Regions from separate parts of the Streptomyces sp. NPDC023527 genome, predicted to be linked through region 1. Evidence: riboswitches for the same ligand, from Rfam matches in the RefSeq annotation. Region 1 holds a riboswitch; each other region holds the start of a gene.

The links. Region 1 has a riboswitch for cyclic di-AMP ahead of ACZ303_RS18165 (C40 family peptidase). Riboswitches for the same ligand answer to the same signal wherever they lie in the genome.
Region 2: linked by a shared signal. The riboswitch ahead of ACZ303_RS03455 (M23 family metallopeptidase) and the one ahead of ACZ303_RS18165 (C40 family peptidase) in region 1 are both predicted to bind cyclic di-AMP.
Region 3: linked by a shared signal. The riboswitch ahead of ACZ303_RS22650 (M23 family metallopeptidase) and the one ahead of ACZ303_RS18165 (C40 family peptidase) in region 1 are both predicted to bind cyclic di-AMP.

The regions. Positions count from the first base shown of each region.
Region 1 covers NZ_JBVHJJ010000008.1:225,873-230,077, reverse strand. Annotated here, with positions in the region: gene ACZ303_RS18170 (carboxylate-amine ligase) at 281-1,363, opposite strand; cyclic di-AMP (ydaO/yuaA leader) riboswitch at 1,760-1,921, shown strand; gene ACZ303_RS18165 (C40 family peptidase) at 1,926-2,399, shown strand; gene ACZ303_RS18160 (S1 family peptidase) at 2,528-3,601, opposite strand; gene ACZ303_RS18155 (hypothetical protein) at 4,104-4,205, shown strand, end outside.
Region 2 covers NZ_JBVHJJ010000001.1:739,938-744,142, forward strand. Annotated here, with positions in the region: gene ACZ303_RS03450 (PP2C family protein-serine/threonine phosphatase) at 72-1,439, shown strand; cyclic di-AMP (ydaO/yuaA leader) riboswitch at 1,613-1,756, shown strand; gene ACZ303_RS03455 (M23 family metallopeptidase) at 1,768-3,030, shown strand; gene ACZ303_RS03460 (MFS transporter) at 3,091-4,205, shown strand, end outside.
Region 3 covers NZ_JBVHJJ010000011.1:199,297-203,501, reverse strand. Annotated here, with positions in the region: gene ACZ303_RS22660 (M16 family metallopeptidase) at 1-228, shown strand, start outside; gene ACZ303_RS22655 (M16 family metallopeptidase) at 246-1,613, shown strand; cyclic di-AMP (ydaO/yuaA leader) riboswitch at 1,809-1,965, shown strand; gene ACZ303_RS22650 (M23 family metallopeptidase) at 1,979-2,782, shown strand; gene ACZ303_RS22645 (GntR family transcriptional regulator) at 2,975-3,697, shown strand; gene ACZ303_RS22640 (HPr family phosphocarrier protein) at 3,836-4,117, opposite strand.

The DNA.
Region 1 (4,205 bases):
GAAGCCGATTTCATAGGCAACTTTTTCCAGTGAAAAGTTCCCGGCAGAAATGATCGCATCCTTACTGCATGATCGAGGAACGGGTCAGCAGTCACGGGGGTGCCGCTGACCTGGCCAACGTCACCGTGGGCCGAATGGCTGCCGAAGGAGAGGGACCATTCGTTCACTGACCGACCGTCCGGGCGCCCAGTGGGTGGGGAACATCCGCAGGCAGCTGCCGAGAGCGGCGTTATGAGCCCCGGGTCCCTGGTGGGGCCCGAAGGTGATGCCTACCGCCGGCTCACGGTTCGGTGATGAGGTCGGTGAGCGCCCGCAGGCCCTCCTTGGCCAGCACCCGGCGCTGCCGGTCCGCCGGGGTGCCGCGCCGCAGAAGCCGGTGGACCAGCGCGTTCACCTGCTGGGTGTCGCCCGCCTCCTCCAACGCCTGCCCTATGTGGCCGAGGAGGGTGCACACGACGTCGTCGGCGTCGCGCCGCTTGCCCTCGGGGTCCACTAGCACCCCGTCGAGACCGTGCCGGGCCGCATGCCAGTTCGCCGCGTTCAGCAGCTCCGGGCTGCAGTGCGAGGTCAGCGGACCGGCCTTCTCCTCACGGATGGCGGTCGCCACCAGCGCCCGGACGACCCCGGCCAGCATGACGGCGTCGTCGACCCGCAGCTGTACGTCCAGACACCGGACCTCGATGGTGGGATACCGGTCGGACAGCCGGGCCTGCCAGTACAGCTGCCCCCGGTCGGTGATCGCCCCGGCGACGAACAGCGCCTCGATCCGCTCCTCGTAGTCGGCCAGGCCGGCGAAGTGCGGGGGCGGTCCGCAGACGGGCCAGCGGCTGTAGACCACGGTGCGCCAGCTGGCGAACCCGGTGTCCTGGCCGTGCCACATGGGGGAATTCGCCGCCATGGCGACCAGGACGGGCAGCCACGGCCGGACCCGGTTCAGGACGCCGACGCCCATTTCGCGGTCGGGGATGGCGATATGCACATGCATCCCGTTGACCAACTGCTCGTCGACCAGCTGCGGGGCCTTGCTGTGCATGGCCAGATAGCGCGGGCTGCGCGTCACGGGGACGGGCACCAGGCCCGCGCGCGGTGACGTCCCGCTCGCGGCGATCCGGCAACCGGTCCGCTTGGCGGCGGAGCTCACCGCGTGGCGCAGCCGCAGCAGGTGCCTGCTCGCTTCGGCCAGGTCCGCACAGACCGGGGTGGCGACTTCCACCTGGGCCTGCAACAGCTCCGCCTGTATCTCCCGCTCGCATACGACCGGCTCCAGGTCCAGCGCCGCACAGACCTGCTCTGCCATCGGTACGGGCAGGGCGGTGGCCGGGTCGAGCAGAAGATACTCCTCCTCGATCCCTAGGGTGAGCATGCCGTAGGGCTACCCCCACGCCGTTCCGGCGAACCGCGCCGACGCGCCCGCCGCCCGTTTCTGACGCAAAGACGCCGCGCACCCCTGCGCGTACCCGTCTTCCGTGAAGCCATGTGACTCGATTTCAGTCGCCATGAAGATCTCTCGAAGGACTTACGAGGATCTCCGCGCGACGGCCTGCGGAGATCTCCCAACTCCGCTGCGAATAAAGGATTCAGTCGATCCGTGCGGTGTGAATGCGCACCCCGGTTCCGGGAATGGCCGTGAAGTGAAGAAGTTCACAGAAGGGCATCTGAACGCCTGATTCCGGCACTTCGTGATGCAGGATCTTGGATCGAACACAAGATCCCGTCACCGAGGCGGGCGACCCGGGCGGACGCCGAGTCCTGCCGCCGCACGGGTGCGGAGCAGATTCGAATGGATCGGCAGGAGCGGGAGACCCAAGCACGACGGACCACGATCGCGGTGGTCCTTGGGGTGAAGCCATATCCATGGCCGGGCAACTTCGACAGCCCGAACCCGACAGGTCATCTTTCGCAGGCGGATGACGAAGGGTTTTGTCATGTCTGCGTTCCCTCGCATACCCGCGCTCGTTTCCCGGGCCGGAGCCGCGTCGGTTCTCACCGCCGCCACCGTGACCGCCTCGATGCTGCTGCCCGGCCTGTCCGGTGACGCGCAGGCGGCCACCGCGGGCCAGGCCGCCCTGAAGGTCGCGGCCTCCAAGAAGGGCTCGCCCTACCAGTACGGCGCCGCGGGCCCCAACCGGTTCGACTGCTCGGGCCTGACGCTCTACTCCTTCAAGAAGGTCGGCAAGACGCTGCCGCGCACCGCGGCCCAGCAGTACAACAAGACCCGGCACCTGTCCGCCGGCTCCCGCCAGGCCGGAGACCTCGTCTTCTTCCACTCCGGCAGCAACGTCTACCACGTGGGCATCTACGCCGGCGACAACAAGATCTGGCACTCGCCCAAGCCCGGCGCGTCCGTCCGGCTGGAGAAGATCTGGACGAGCGGCGTCTGGTACGGGCGCGTCAACTGACGCCCGGCGCCCCGGGCCCCGCACCACGAGGCCCGTACGCGCGGACACGGCCCCCGCTGCCCGGAGACGGGCGGCGGGGGCCGTGTGCTGGTGTCGGCGCGCGTCAGGGAGGCCAGGCTGTCCGCGTGTCAGGGAAGTTGGGCCTGGAGCGCCTGGAGGGCGGCCGGTACCGGCTGGAAGAACGTTTCACCGCCGGACGAGCAGTTGCCGCTGCCACCGGAGGTGAGACCGAGGGCGGCGTCGCCGTCGAAGAGCGCTCCGCCGCTGTCGCCCGGCTCGGCGCAGACCGTGGTGCCGATCATGCCCTCGACGGCACCCTCCTGGTAATTGACGGTGACGTCGAGAGCGGTGACCACGCCGTCGTGGACCTGCGTGGTGCTGCCGCTGCGCCGCACCCGTTCGCCGACGGTCGCCTCGGCCGCCCGGGCGATGTTCTGGGTGCCGCCATAGAGGTCCACCGCGCTGGGGTGCTCGACCTCGGCGGTGTAGCGCACGATCGCGTAGTCGTGACCGGGGAAGGTGGAGCTCTCGGTCGAGCCGATCTTCGCGCCGCCCTGGGAGGCGGACCAGTCCGGCGACGCGTTGCCGCAGTGCCCGGCGGTCAGGAAGTACGGCTTGCCGTCCTTGGTGACGTTGAAGCCGAGCGAGCAGCGCACCCGGCTGCCCCAGATGGCGTCGCCGCCGGCGATGAGCGGACGGAGCTTACCGGCCGTCCTCTTGAGCGTGGCCTTGTCGCCCAGGCCCGCGACGACCTTCTCCAGTCGCGTCAGCCCGGCCCCCTCGACCGTGCTGTCCGCGGTGACGACGACCTTGTCGCTCTTCGGGTCGACCGCCCAGGTGGTCCCGGGGATGGAGGCCTTCTCCTTCAGGGTGTCGCGCGCCGAGGCGAGCTCGGCCGCCGAGTGCGCGACCGTCCTGGCCTCGGCACCCGCGGCCCGTACCTTCGCGGCGGCCGCCTCGCCGAGGACGCCGACGACGAGCTTGCGCGCCGCGGCGTCGTAGTACGAGCCGGCTGTGACGTCCGCGCCGAGATCCGCGGTGAGTCGCTGCCCGAGCTCGGCCGCCTGGGTGGCGGAGAGCGGGTGCGGGGCGGGCACGGGCGCCGCGTGGGCGCTCGGCAGCGTGAGCGCCGCCGTCGCCAGGAGCGCGGCAGCCGTACCGGTCAGGACCGTAAGGCGTGCGGGAATGCGTGAGTGGATCACTCGTGACCTCCTGTGGGGGAGTGCCCGGTGACATCATGTCCGGGCGTGGAGGGCGTACGCGAGATGTGGACGTCCGTGTGATGAGGTGGGGGCACGGGCGCGAGAGGGACGCCGATGAGTCGGTCGCGTCCATGTCAATCACCGCTCAGTGTCGCGACGGGTTCGGACGGTGTTCAAGAGCGACATTCGGTCGTGGATGCGGACCGGCCGCCCGGGTTCCGTGTCCGCGGGCGCTCCGATGGTCGCCCTCGTCAACGGGCGCGTCCGGCGAGGACGCCCCGTTGAGCGGTGAGCGGACAGGAAGGGCCGCGGCTGTCCGGATACCGCTCACTTCACCTCCGAACGGCCCTTCCTCCGCCACACCTTCACAGCTGCGGGGGAGGGGTGCGCAAGACGTGCTCGTCACCGCGACGGCCGGGTGAGCCGGGTCTCCACCGCGCGGGGGAGGTGGCTCGTCCCCGCGCGTGATCCTCGGGAGCCGGGGACCCGCAAGAGTGATCACATGGCGATCAGCGAGATGAGTGCGACGACGGTGGCGACAGGGACCGAGCGGCCTGTGCCGCCTTGGGCGGTGCGTGCGGTCCGCCTCATGCCCCTGCTGGCC
Region 2 (4,205 bases), on a different contig from region 1:
TCGACTCGGCGGGCGGCACCCGTAAGGGTGGGAGGGGTGATGTGCGGGTCGGCCGGTCAGGAGAGAGCACGGTGGGGAAGCGAGACGGGCCAGGGCGGGAAACCGCGCGCAGCACGCCCGTACGCTGCTCCGAGCGCCCCGGACGCGATCGTTCCGGGAGTGCCGGGAGTGCCGGGCATCCCGGGCGTCCTCGCCCCGACCGTCCCCGGCGCCGCTCCGAACCCGCCGGCCGCCCACCGGGCGCCCGGCCCACCGAGCGCAACGGTCACTCGCGGTCGCGGGGAGCCCGCGCGGCGGGCCGTGCCGCACACCGGCTCCCGGCCGTCCTGATCGGCGGCGGTGTCGTCTTCGACCTCTGCACCCCGCCCTCCTACACCTGCGCCCCCTTCCTCTCGGCCGCCCCTCTCGTGGCGGCGTCCCTCTACTCCCTGCGCGCCACCGCCGCCACCGCCCTCGCCGCCGTGGCCGCCGCGATCGGGCTGGAGCTCTACGAGCGGGCGGACGACTCCGCGCGGTCGGTGACCGAGGTCCTCACCATCGCGGTCGTCTCCCTCCTCGCCCTCGGCATCAACCGCATCGCCCGCCGCCGACATCGGCAGCTCGCCTCGGCCCGGGGCATCGCGGAGACGGCGCAGCGCGCCGTACTGCCCGTACCCCCGGCCCGCATCGGTGCGCTGCGGGTGGCGGCGCGCTATGTCGCGGCCCAGGCCGACGCCCGTATCGGCGGCGATCTGTACGCCGTCCAGGACACCCCGTACGGCGTACGCGTCATCGTCGGCGACGTGCGTGGCAAGGGGCTGGAGGCGGTGGAGGCGGTCGCGGTGGTGATCGGCGCCTTCCGCGAGGCGGCCGAGCAGGAGAGCACCCTGGAGGGGGTCGCGGCGCGGCTGGAGCGCGCGTTGCAGAGAGAGGGCACCCGGCGCGCGAACCTGGATCAGTTCGAGGGCTTCACCACCGCCGTCCTGGCGGAGATGCCCGCCGACGTCCCCGTGCTGCGCCTGCTCAACCGCGGCCATCCGCCGCCCCTTCTGCTCTACCCGGACGGCCGCGTCGGCGAGGCGGAGCCCAGCGTGCCCGCGCTGCCGCTGGGGATGGGGGAGTTGGGGGCGTGGCCGGACCGGGCGGAGGAGTGGGCGTTCCCCACGGGGGCCACATTGCTGCTGTTCACCGACGGGATGACCGAGGCCAGGGACGGGAACGGCGTCTTCTACGACCCGCGCAGGCGCCTCGCGGGCCGACCGTTCAGGAGCCCCGAGGCCCTGTTGGACGTCCTCGTCGTGGACGTCTCCCGCCATTCGGGCGGTCAGAACGCCGACGACATGGCCCTCTTGGCACTCCGTCGCGGTGACGGGCGCCACCACCACGCCGTGACGGAGACGGCCGGGGTGACGACGGCCGCCGCGCAGAAGGCGGCCGATACCGTCCGTAGCCGGTCGTGATCCGAACGCTTTCCGAGGAATGGCGCTGCGAAGTGGCAAAGTCGGGCCAAGGCCCGCCAGTTCACGCTTTCGGCTTGGATTCCGGCCGTCAGGTCTATTAACGTTCGATAACGGCGTACGGTCGTCACACCCGCCGCAAGTGGCGGCACCGTGCGCCTTCGCCGAATCCCTCGGGCACAGCAGCACCTGATCCACCAGCAGCATCTGGGAACCGGGGAACCACCACCCTGGGGTGAATCGGGCCGCACTCCGGCTCGTAGGAGACCTTCCTGCTCCGAACCCGTCAGCTAACCCGGTAGGCGAGAAGGAAGGAAAGGAGTGCGCCTTCGTGGCGTCCACCAACGAGCCTGCCGGCGGTGACGGTCTGTACGGGCCGCGTGTGCCGTCGGGGTACGAGCCGATATCCGGGCCGATATCCGGGCCGGAGTCCGGGCTGACGTACGAGCCGACATACGAGTCGACATACGCACCGGTTCATGAACCGGAACCGGCGGAACCGGCATACGAGCCCCAGCCCGGCACCCCGGCCCGTGGTCGGCACCGGGTCGTCAAACAGCGTGGCGGCACGATGGCCCGTAGCGGCGCGGTGCTCGGCGTCGGCGTCATGGCGGCGGTGGGCGCCGGCGGAATGGCGAGCGCCCAGAGTCGTCCGGCGACGCCGATATCCATGCCGGACCTGTCGCGGATACCCGGCGTGGGCGCGTTCCTGACCGGCGGCGGGACATCCGGTACGAATGATTCTGTTTCTGTGGCGCCGCCCCTGGCACCCGGCGCCGACCAGCCGCTGAGTCAGGCGGGCCTGTCCGTCGAGGAGGCGGCCCGCGGCACCGCGAACGCCGGCGAGGCGCTCCGCGCCCGCATCCTCCAGCAGGCCGAGCACCAGCAGAGCGCCGCCGACGACCAGGCGCGCGAGTCCACGGCGCAGGCGGCGGCGCGGACGCAGCGGCAGGCGGCGGCGGAGAAGGCCGCCGAGGCGAAGGCCGCCGAAGCGGAGGCGGCGGCTTCGGAGGGGGAGACTTCGGAGGGGAAGGCCGCCTCTCGGGAAGGGGCCGAGGCCGAGCATGCGGCGGAGGCGGCGCCTGCGCGAAAGAGCCCGGATAAGAAACCGGTGAAGAAAGAGGCTCCGGCCAAGAGCAACAGCACCGGCAGGTCCGCCGGCACCGACCGCTCCCACGCGGGTTCGGGGTCGCGCTCGGGCTCGTACACCCTCCCGGTCGGCTCGTACACCCTGACCGCCGGTTTCGGGCAGGCGGGCAATATGTGGTCCGCGAACCACACCGGCGAGGACTTCGCCGCCCCGACCGGCACGCCCGTCAGGGCGGTGACCGGCGGCACGGTCGTCCAGGCCGGGTGGGCGGGCGCCTACGGCTACCGCGTCGTGCTGCGGCTGAATGACGGGACGGAGCTGTGGTTCTGTCATCTGTCGTCGATGGTGGTCACGTCCGGCAAGGTCGCCGCCGGTGAGGTGATCGGCAGGGTCGGCGCGACCGGCAACGTCACCGGCCCGCATCTCCATCTGGAGGTACGGCCGGGTGGCGGCTCGCCGATAGACCCGCTGTCGTGGCTGCGGGCGCGGGGCCTGAACCCGTAGACCCGCCGGGCGCGGCCCTCGGTCGCGCATGGTCGGCGCGCGAGGGGATACCCGGCCTGCGTGACGACGAACGCGACGATCACCACCTCAGTGCCTGCTCGGCTCGACCGGCTGCCCTGGTCACGCTGGCATTGGACGGTGGTGATCGGCCTCGGCACGGTATGGATCCTGGACGGCCTCGAAGTCACGGTCGTCGGCAACATCGCCGGCCGGCTGTCCGAGGAGGGCAGCGGCCTGCCCATCACATCCGGCCAGGTCACGGGCCTGGCGGCGGCGCTGTATGTGGCGGGGGCGTGTTCGGGGGCGCTGTTCTTCGGCAGGATGACCGACAAGTTCGGCCGTAAGAAGCTCTTCATCGTCACCCTCGCCGTCTATCTGGCGGCGACCGCGCTGACCGCGCTCTCCTTCTCCTCCTGGTGGTTCTTCGCGTTCCGTTTCCTGACCGGCTTCGGCATCGGAGGCGAGTACGCGGCCATCAACTCCGCCATCGACGAACTGATCCCCGCCACCTACCGCGGCCGGGTCGACCTGATCATCAACGGCAGCTTCTGGCTCGGCGCGGTCGGCGGTTCGCTGCTGTCCATCCCGATGCTGGACACGGCCATCTTCCCGCCGGACGTGGGATGGCGGCTGACCTTCGCGCTGGGCGTCGTCCTGGGCCTGGTCATCCTCGTCGTACGCCGCCATGTGCCGGAAAGTCCCCGCTGGCTGTTCATCCACGGGCGGGGAGAGGAGGCCGAAAAGCTGGTGACGTCGATCGAGCGGCGCGTCGAGGCGGAGAAGGGCACCGAACTCCCGCCGCCCGAGGGCGAGATCACCATTCACCAGCGGGACGCCATCACCTTCGGCGAAATCGCCCGCACGGTGTTCTCCGACTACCGTCGGCGCGCGATCCTCGGCCTGTCGCTCTTCATCGGCCAGGCGTTTCTCTACAACGCGATCACTTTCGGCTTCGGCGCCATCCTGACCACGTTCTTCGACGTGTCCACCTCCCGCACCGGCTACTTCTTCGCGGTGATCGCGGCGGGCAACTTCATGGGCCCGCTGCTGCTCGGCAAGCTCTTCGACACCCTCGGCCGACGCATCATGATCTCGTCGACCTATCTGCTGTCCGGCCTCCTCCTCTTCGGCACGGCCTGGCTCTTCGGGGCCGGCCATCTGACCGCCCATACCCT
Region 3 (4,205 bases), on a different contig from region 1:
GAACTGTGCCGCTTCGCCGTCCTCTTCGGCGACCCGCAGCTCGCCCTGACCGCCGTACAGCGCGCCCTGGACATCACCCCGGAGGAGGTGCAGACCGTCGCCAAGGCCCGGCTGCACCCCGGCAACCGCGCCGTGCTGGTGTACGAGCCCACCGGCCCGGAAGCCCCCGAGGCCGCCGAAGACGCCGAGAACGCCGAGCACGCCGAGAACGAGGAGGCGGCCAAGTGAGCGACGCCCTGGCCACCATGAGCTTCCACCCGCAGCCGCAGGCCGGCGAGCCCACCCCGTGGGCCTTCCCCGCCCCCGAGCGCGGCGCGCTGCCCAACGGCCTGACCGTGCTGCGCTGCCACCGCCCCGGCCAGCAGATCATCGCCGTCGAGGTCAACCTCGCCGCGCCCCTGGAGGCCGAGCCCGCCGGCCTCGAGGGCGTCGCCACGATCATGGCGCGCGCCTTCTCCGAGGGCACCGACAAGCACACCGCCGAGGAGTTCACCGCCGAGCTGGAGCGCTGCGGCGCCACCTTCGACGCACACGCCGACCACCCCGGCGTCCGCGTCTCCCTGGAGGTCCCGGCCTCCCGGCTCGCCAAGGCCCTCGGCCTGCTCGCCGACGCCCTGCGTGCCCCCGCCTTCCCCGACGGCGAGGTCGAGCGGCTGGTGCGCAACCGCCTGGACGAGATCCCGCACGAGCTGGCCAACCCCTCCCGCCGGGCGGCCATGGCCCTCTCGGCGGAGCTCTTCCCGGCCGACTCGCGGATGTCCCGCCCCCGCCAGGGCACCGAGGAGAGCGTCGAGCGCGTCGACGCGGCCTCCGTACGGGCCTTCTACGAGGCCCATGTACGGCCCGCCACCACGACCGCCGTGGTCGTCGGCGACTTCACCGGCCTCGACCTCGACGAGGCCCTGGCCGACACCCTCGGCGCCTGGACCGGTTCCACCGCCGAGCCCCGGCCCGTACCGCCCATCACGGCGGACGACACCGGCCGTGTGGTGATCGTGGACCGCCCCGGCGCGGTCCAGACCCAGCTGCTCCTCGGCCGCATCGGCGCCGACCGGCACGACCGGGTCTGGCCCGCCCAGGTGCTCGGCACCTACTGCCTCGGCGGCACCCTCACCTCCCGCCTGGACCGCGTCCTGCGCGAGGAGAAGGGCTATACGTACGGCGTGCGCGCCTTCGGTCAGGTGCTGCGTTCCGCGCCCGACGGCACCGGCGCGGCGATGCTCGCCATCAGCGGCTCGGTCGACACCGCCTCCACCGGCCCGGCACTTGACGACCTGTGGACCGTCCTGCGCACCCTCGCGGCCGAGGGCCTGACCGACGCCGAGCGCGACGTCGCCGTGCAGAACCTCGTCGGCGTCGCACCGCTCAAGTACGAGACGGCGGCGGCCGTCGCGGGGACGCTCGCCGACCAGGTCGAGCAGCACCTGCGGGACGACTTCCAGGCGCGGCTGTACGAACGCCTCGCGGAGACCGGCACGGTGGAGGCCACGGCCGCCGCGGTCAACGCCTTCCCGGTCGACCGGCTCGTGACGGTCCTCGTCGGTGACGCCGCGCAGATCGCGGACCCCGTCAGGGCGCTGGGCATCGGTGAAGTGACGGTGATCACCGGCTGACGCCCGGTCAGAAGCCAGGGAGGCGCGCGAGGTCGGTGAGGCCCGCGCGCCTCCTTTATGTCCGATTTAGTGGAGTGGTTGCACGTCTGAGCTGTGGCGTACGACACAAAACGTGAGTTCTGTTTGCCGTTCGAAACTGGCGGCGTCTAGCGTCAGGGCGGTTGTCCGTCAGATGTGAGTCGCATCCGCGGCCCCGGACAACCATCGCCGAATCCCCGTACGGCGCGAGCCAGGGGAACCGGGGACCCACATGTCCCCTGGGGTGAATCGGTTCCCTTTCCGGAGGGAACCGTAGGAGACCTTCCTGCTCCGAACCCGTCAGCTAACCCGGTAGGCGAGAAGGAAGGAAAGGAATAGCCGTACCTATGGCGTTCACTCGTGCCACCGGGAAGCACCGTCGTCCGAGCCGTGCCGTTCGCACCGGCGCGAACATCGCGGGCATAGCCACCCTGACGGCCACCGGTGTCGTCGCCGGCTTCGCCGCCCCCGCCCTCGCCGCGACCGACGACGCCCCGCACACCGAGGACACCGGCCTCACCCAGGCCCTCGTCATCGGTGAGGACACCGGCCACCGCGTCGGTGAGCAGGCCGAGATCCAGCGCAGCTCCGCGGACGAGACCAACGTCCGCCTCCACGCCGAGGCCGAGGCCAAGAAGCACGCCGCCGAGGTCAAGAAGGTCGCGGACGAGGCCGAGCGCAAGGCCGAGGCCGAGCGCAAGGAGGCCGAGCGCGTCGCCCGCGAGCAGGAGCGCAAGAAGCTCAACGCCTACGTCTCGCCGATCGAGGGCTCGTACGTCTCCACCTCCTACAAGGCCTCCAGCGGCCTGTGGTCCTCCGGCAGCCACACCGGTGTGGACTTCCACGCCGAGTCCGGCACCTCGGTCCACGCCGTGGGCGCCGGCACCGTCGTCGAGGCCGGCTGGGGCGGCGCGTACGGCAACAACGTCGTCATCCGGCACAACGACGGCACCTACACGCAGTACGGCCACCTGTCGTCCATCGGCGTCTCCGCCGGCCAGACTGTCACGCCCGGCCAGGAGATCGGCATCTCCGGCGCCACCGGCAACGTCACCGGCCCGCACCTGCACTTCGAGGCCCGTACCGGCCCCTCGTACGGCTCCGACATCGACCCGGTGGAGTACCTCCGCTCGCACGGCGTCGGCATCTGACCCGACGCCCCGAGGAACCGCCTCCCGAAGGCCCCGGCCCTGGCCGGGGCCTTCGTGTTGGCCAAAACATATCCACGGAATCCCCGGCCCCATCGGAATTTGCGGACGACTGCAATAGAGTCGCTGAGCAGGCGTCAATTAAGCCGCGTTCAGCGGGGGTCAATGCGGAGGTTCAGCCATGCGGGGCCGTACGTGAACGGCGATGGCAAAACACTGCGGGACGGCGGCCGCATTTCCACGCACGCCGTGTGCACGGCGATCCGTGACGACATCGTCTCCGGCACCTTCCCGCCCGGCAGCAGGCTCACCGAGGAAGTCCTCGCCCGGCGCTACGGCGTCTCCCGCGTGCCCGTGCGCGAGGCGCTGCGCACCCTCGCCTCCGAGGGGTTCGTGACCACGCGCCGCCACGCGGGCGCCTGCGTCGCCGAGCCCACCGAGCAGGAGGCGGCCGATCTGCTGGACGTCCGGGCCCTGCTGGAGCCGCTGGGGGCGGCGCGCGCCGCGCAGCGCCGCACCGAGGCGCATCTGAAGGTGTTGCGCGGGCTGGTCAGGCTCGGCCAGGAGCGCGCCCGGGGCGGGCGGACCAGTGAACTGCGCCCCCTGGACGACTGGTTCGACGAGACCCTCGCCCAGGCGTCCGGCAGCCCCAGCCTCGCGGCGCTCCTCACCCAGCTCCGGCTCAAGATCGCCTGGGTGTACGTGCCGGAGCCGCCCGCGCGGCCCGTGGCGGCGTGGGAGGCGTGCGCGGCGCTCGTCGACGCCGTCGCGCGCGGGGACGCGGAGCGGGCGCGAGCCGTCGCCGCGGCCCGCGCCGACCGCGCGCCCGGCGAATACCGGCTGCGGCGGCCCGCTCCCCGCACGGACCGGGTGCGGAATCCGAAACAAGCCGTAAACACGGCGATCGCACGCACTTAACAATCGGCTGCTATTCCGGGTCGGCGCACTTCCGGGAATTCTCCCGGCGCGCGCCGGAAACCGGTCCGCAAACAGATCGACGGGGCCGCGGCGGCCTCAATCGGCCGCCGCGGCCCCGCCGCGTGCGATTCCGGTGAATCAGACGGTCTCCGGAAGCTCCTCAAGACCCTCGGCGACCAGCTTCGCCAGGCGGTCCAGAGCGGCCTCGGCGCCCTCGGCGTCGGTGGCGAGCACGATCTCCTCGCCACCCTGGGCGCCCAGGCCCAGCACGGCCAGCATGGAAGCGGCGTTCACGGGGTTGCCGTCGGCCTTGGCGATCGTCATGGGGACGCCGGCGGCGGTCGCCGCACGGACGAAGATCGACGCGGGACGAGCGTGCAGGCCCTCGGCCCAGCCGACGTTGACGCGGCGCTCAGCCATGGTGTTGCCCTTCAAGTCGTTAGCAGTTGTCTAGACCAGTGTCCCATAGGGGCGGCAGTGCTCGGGCTGCCCCCACCCTGCCCCGTGC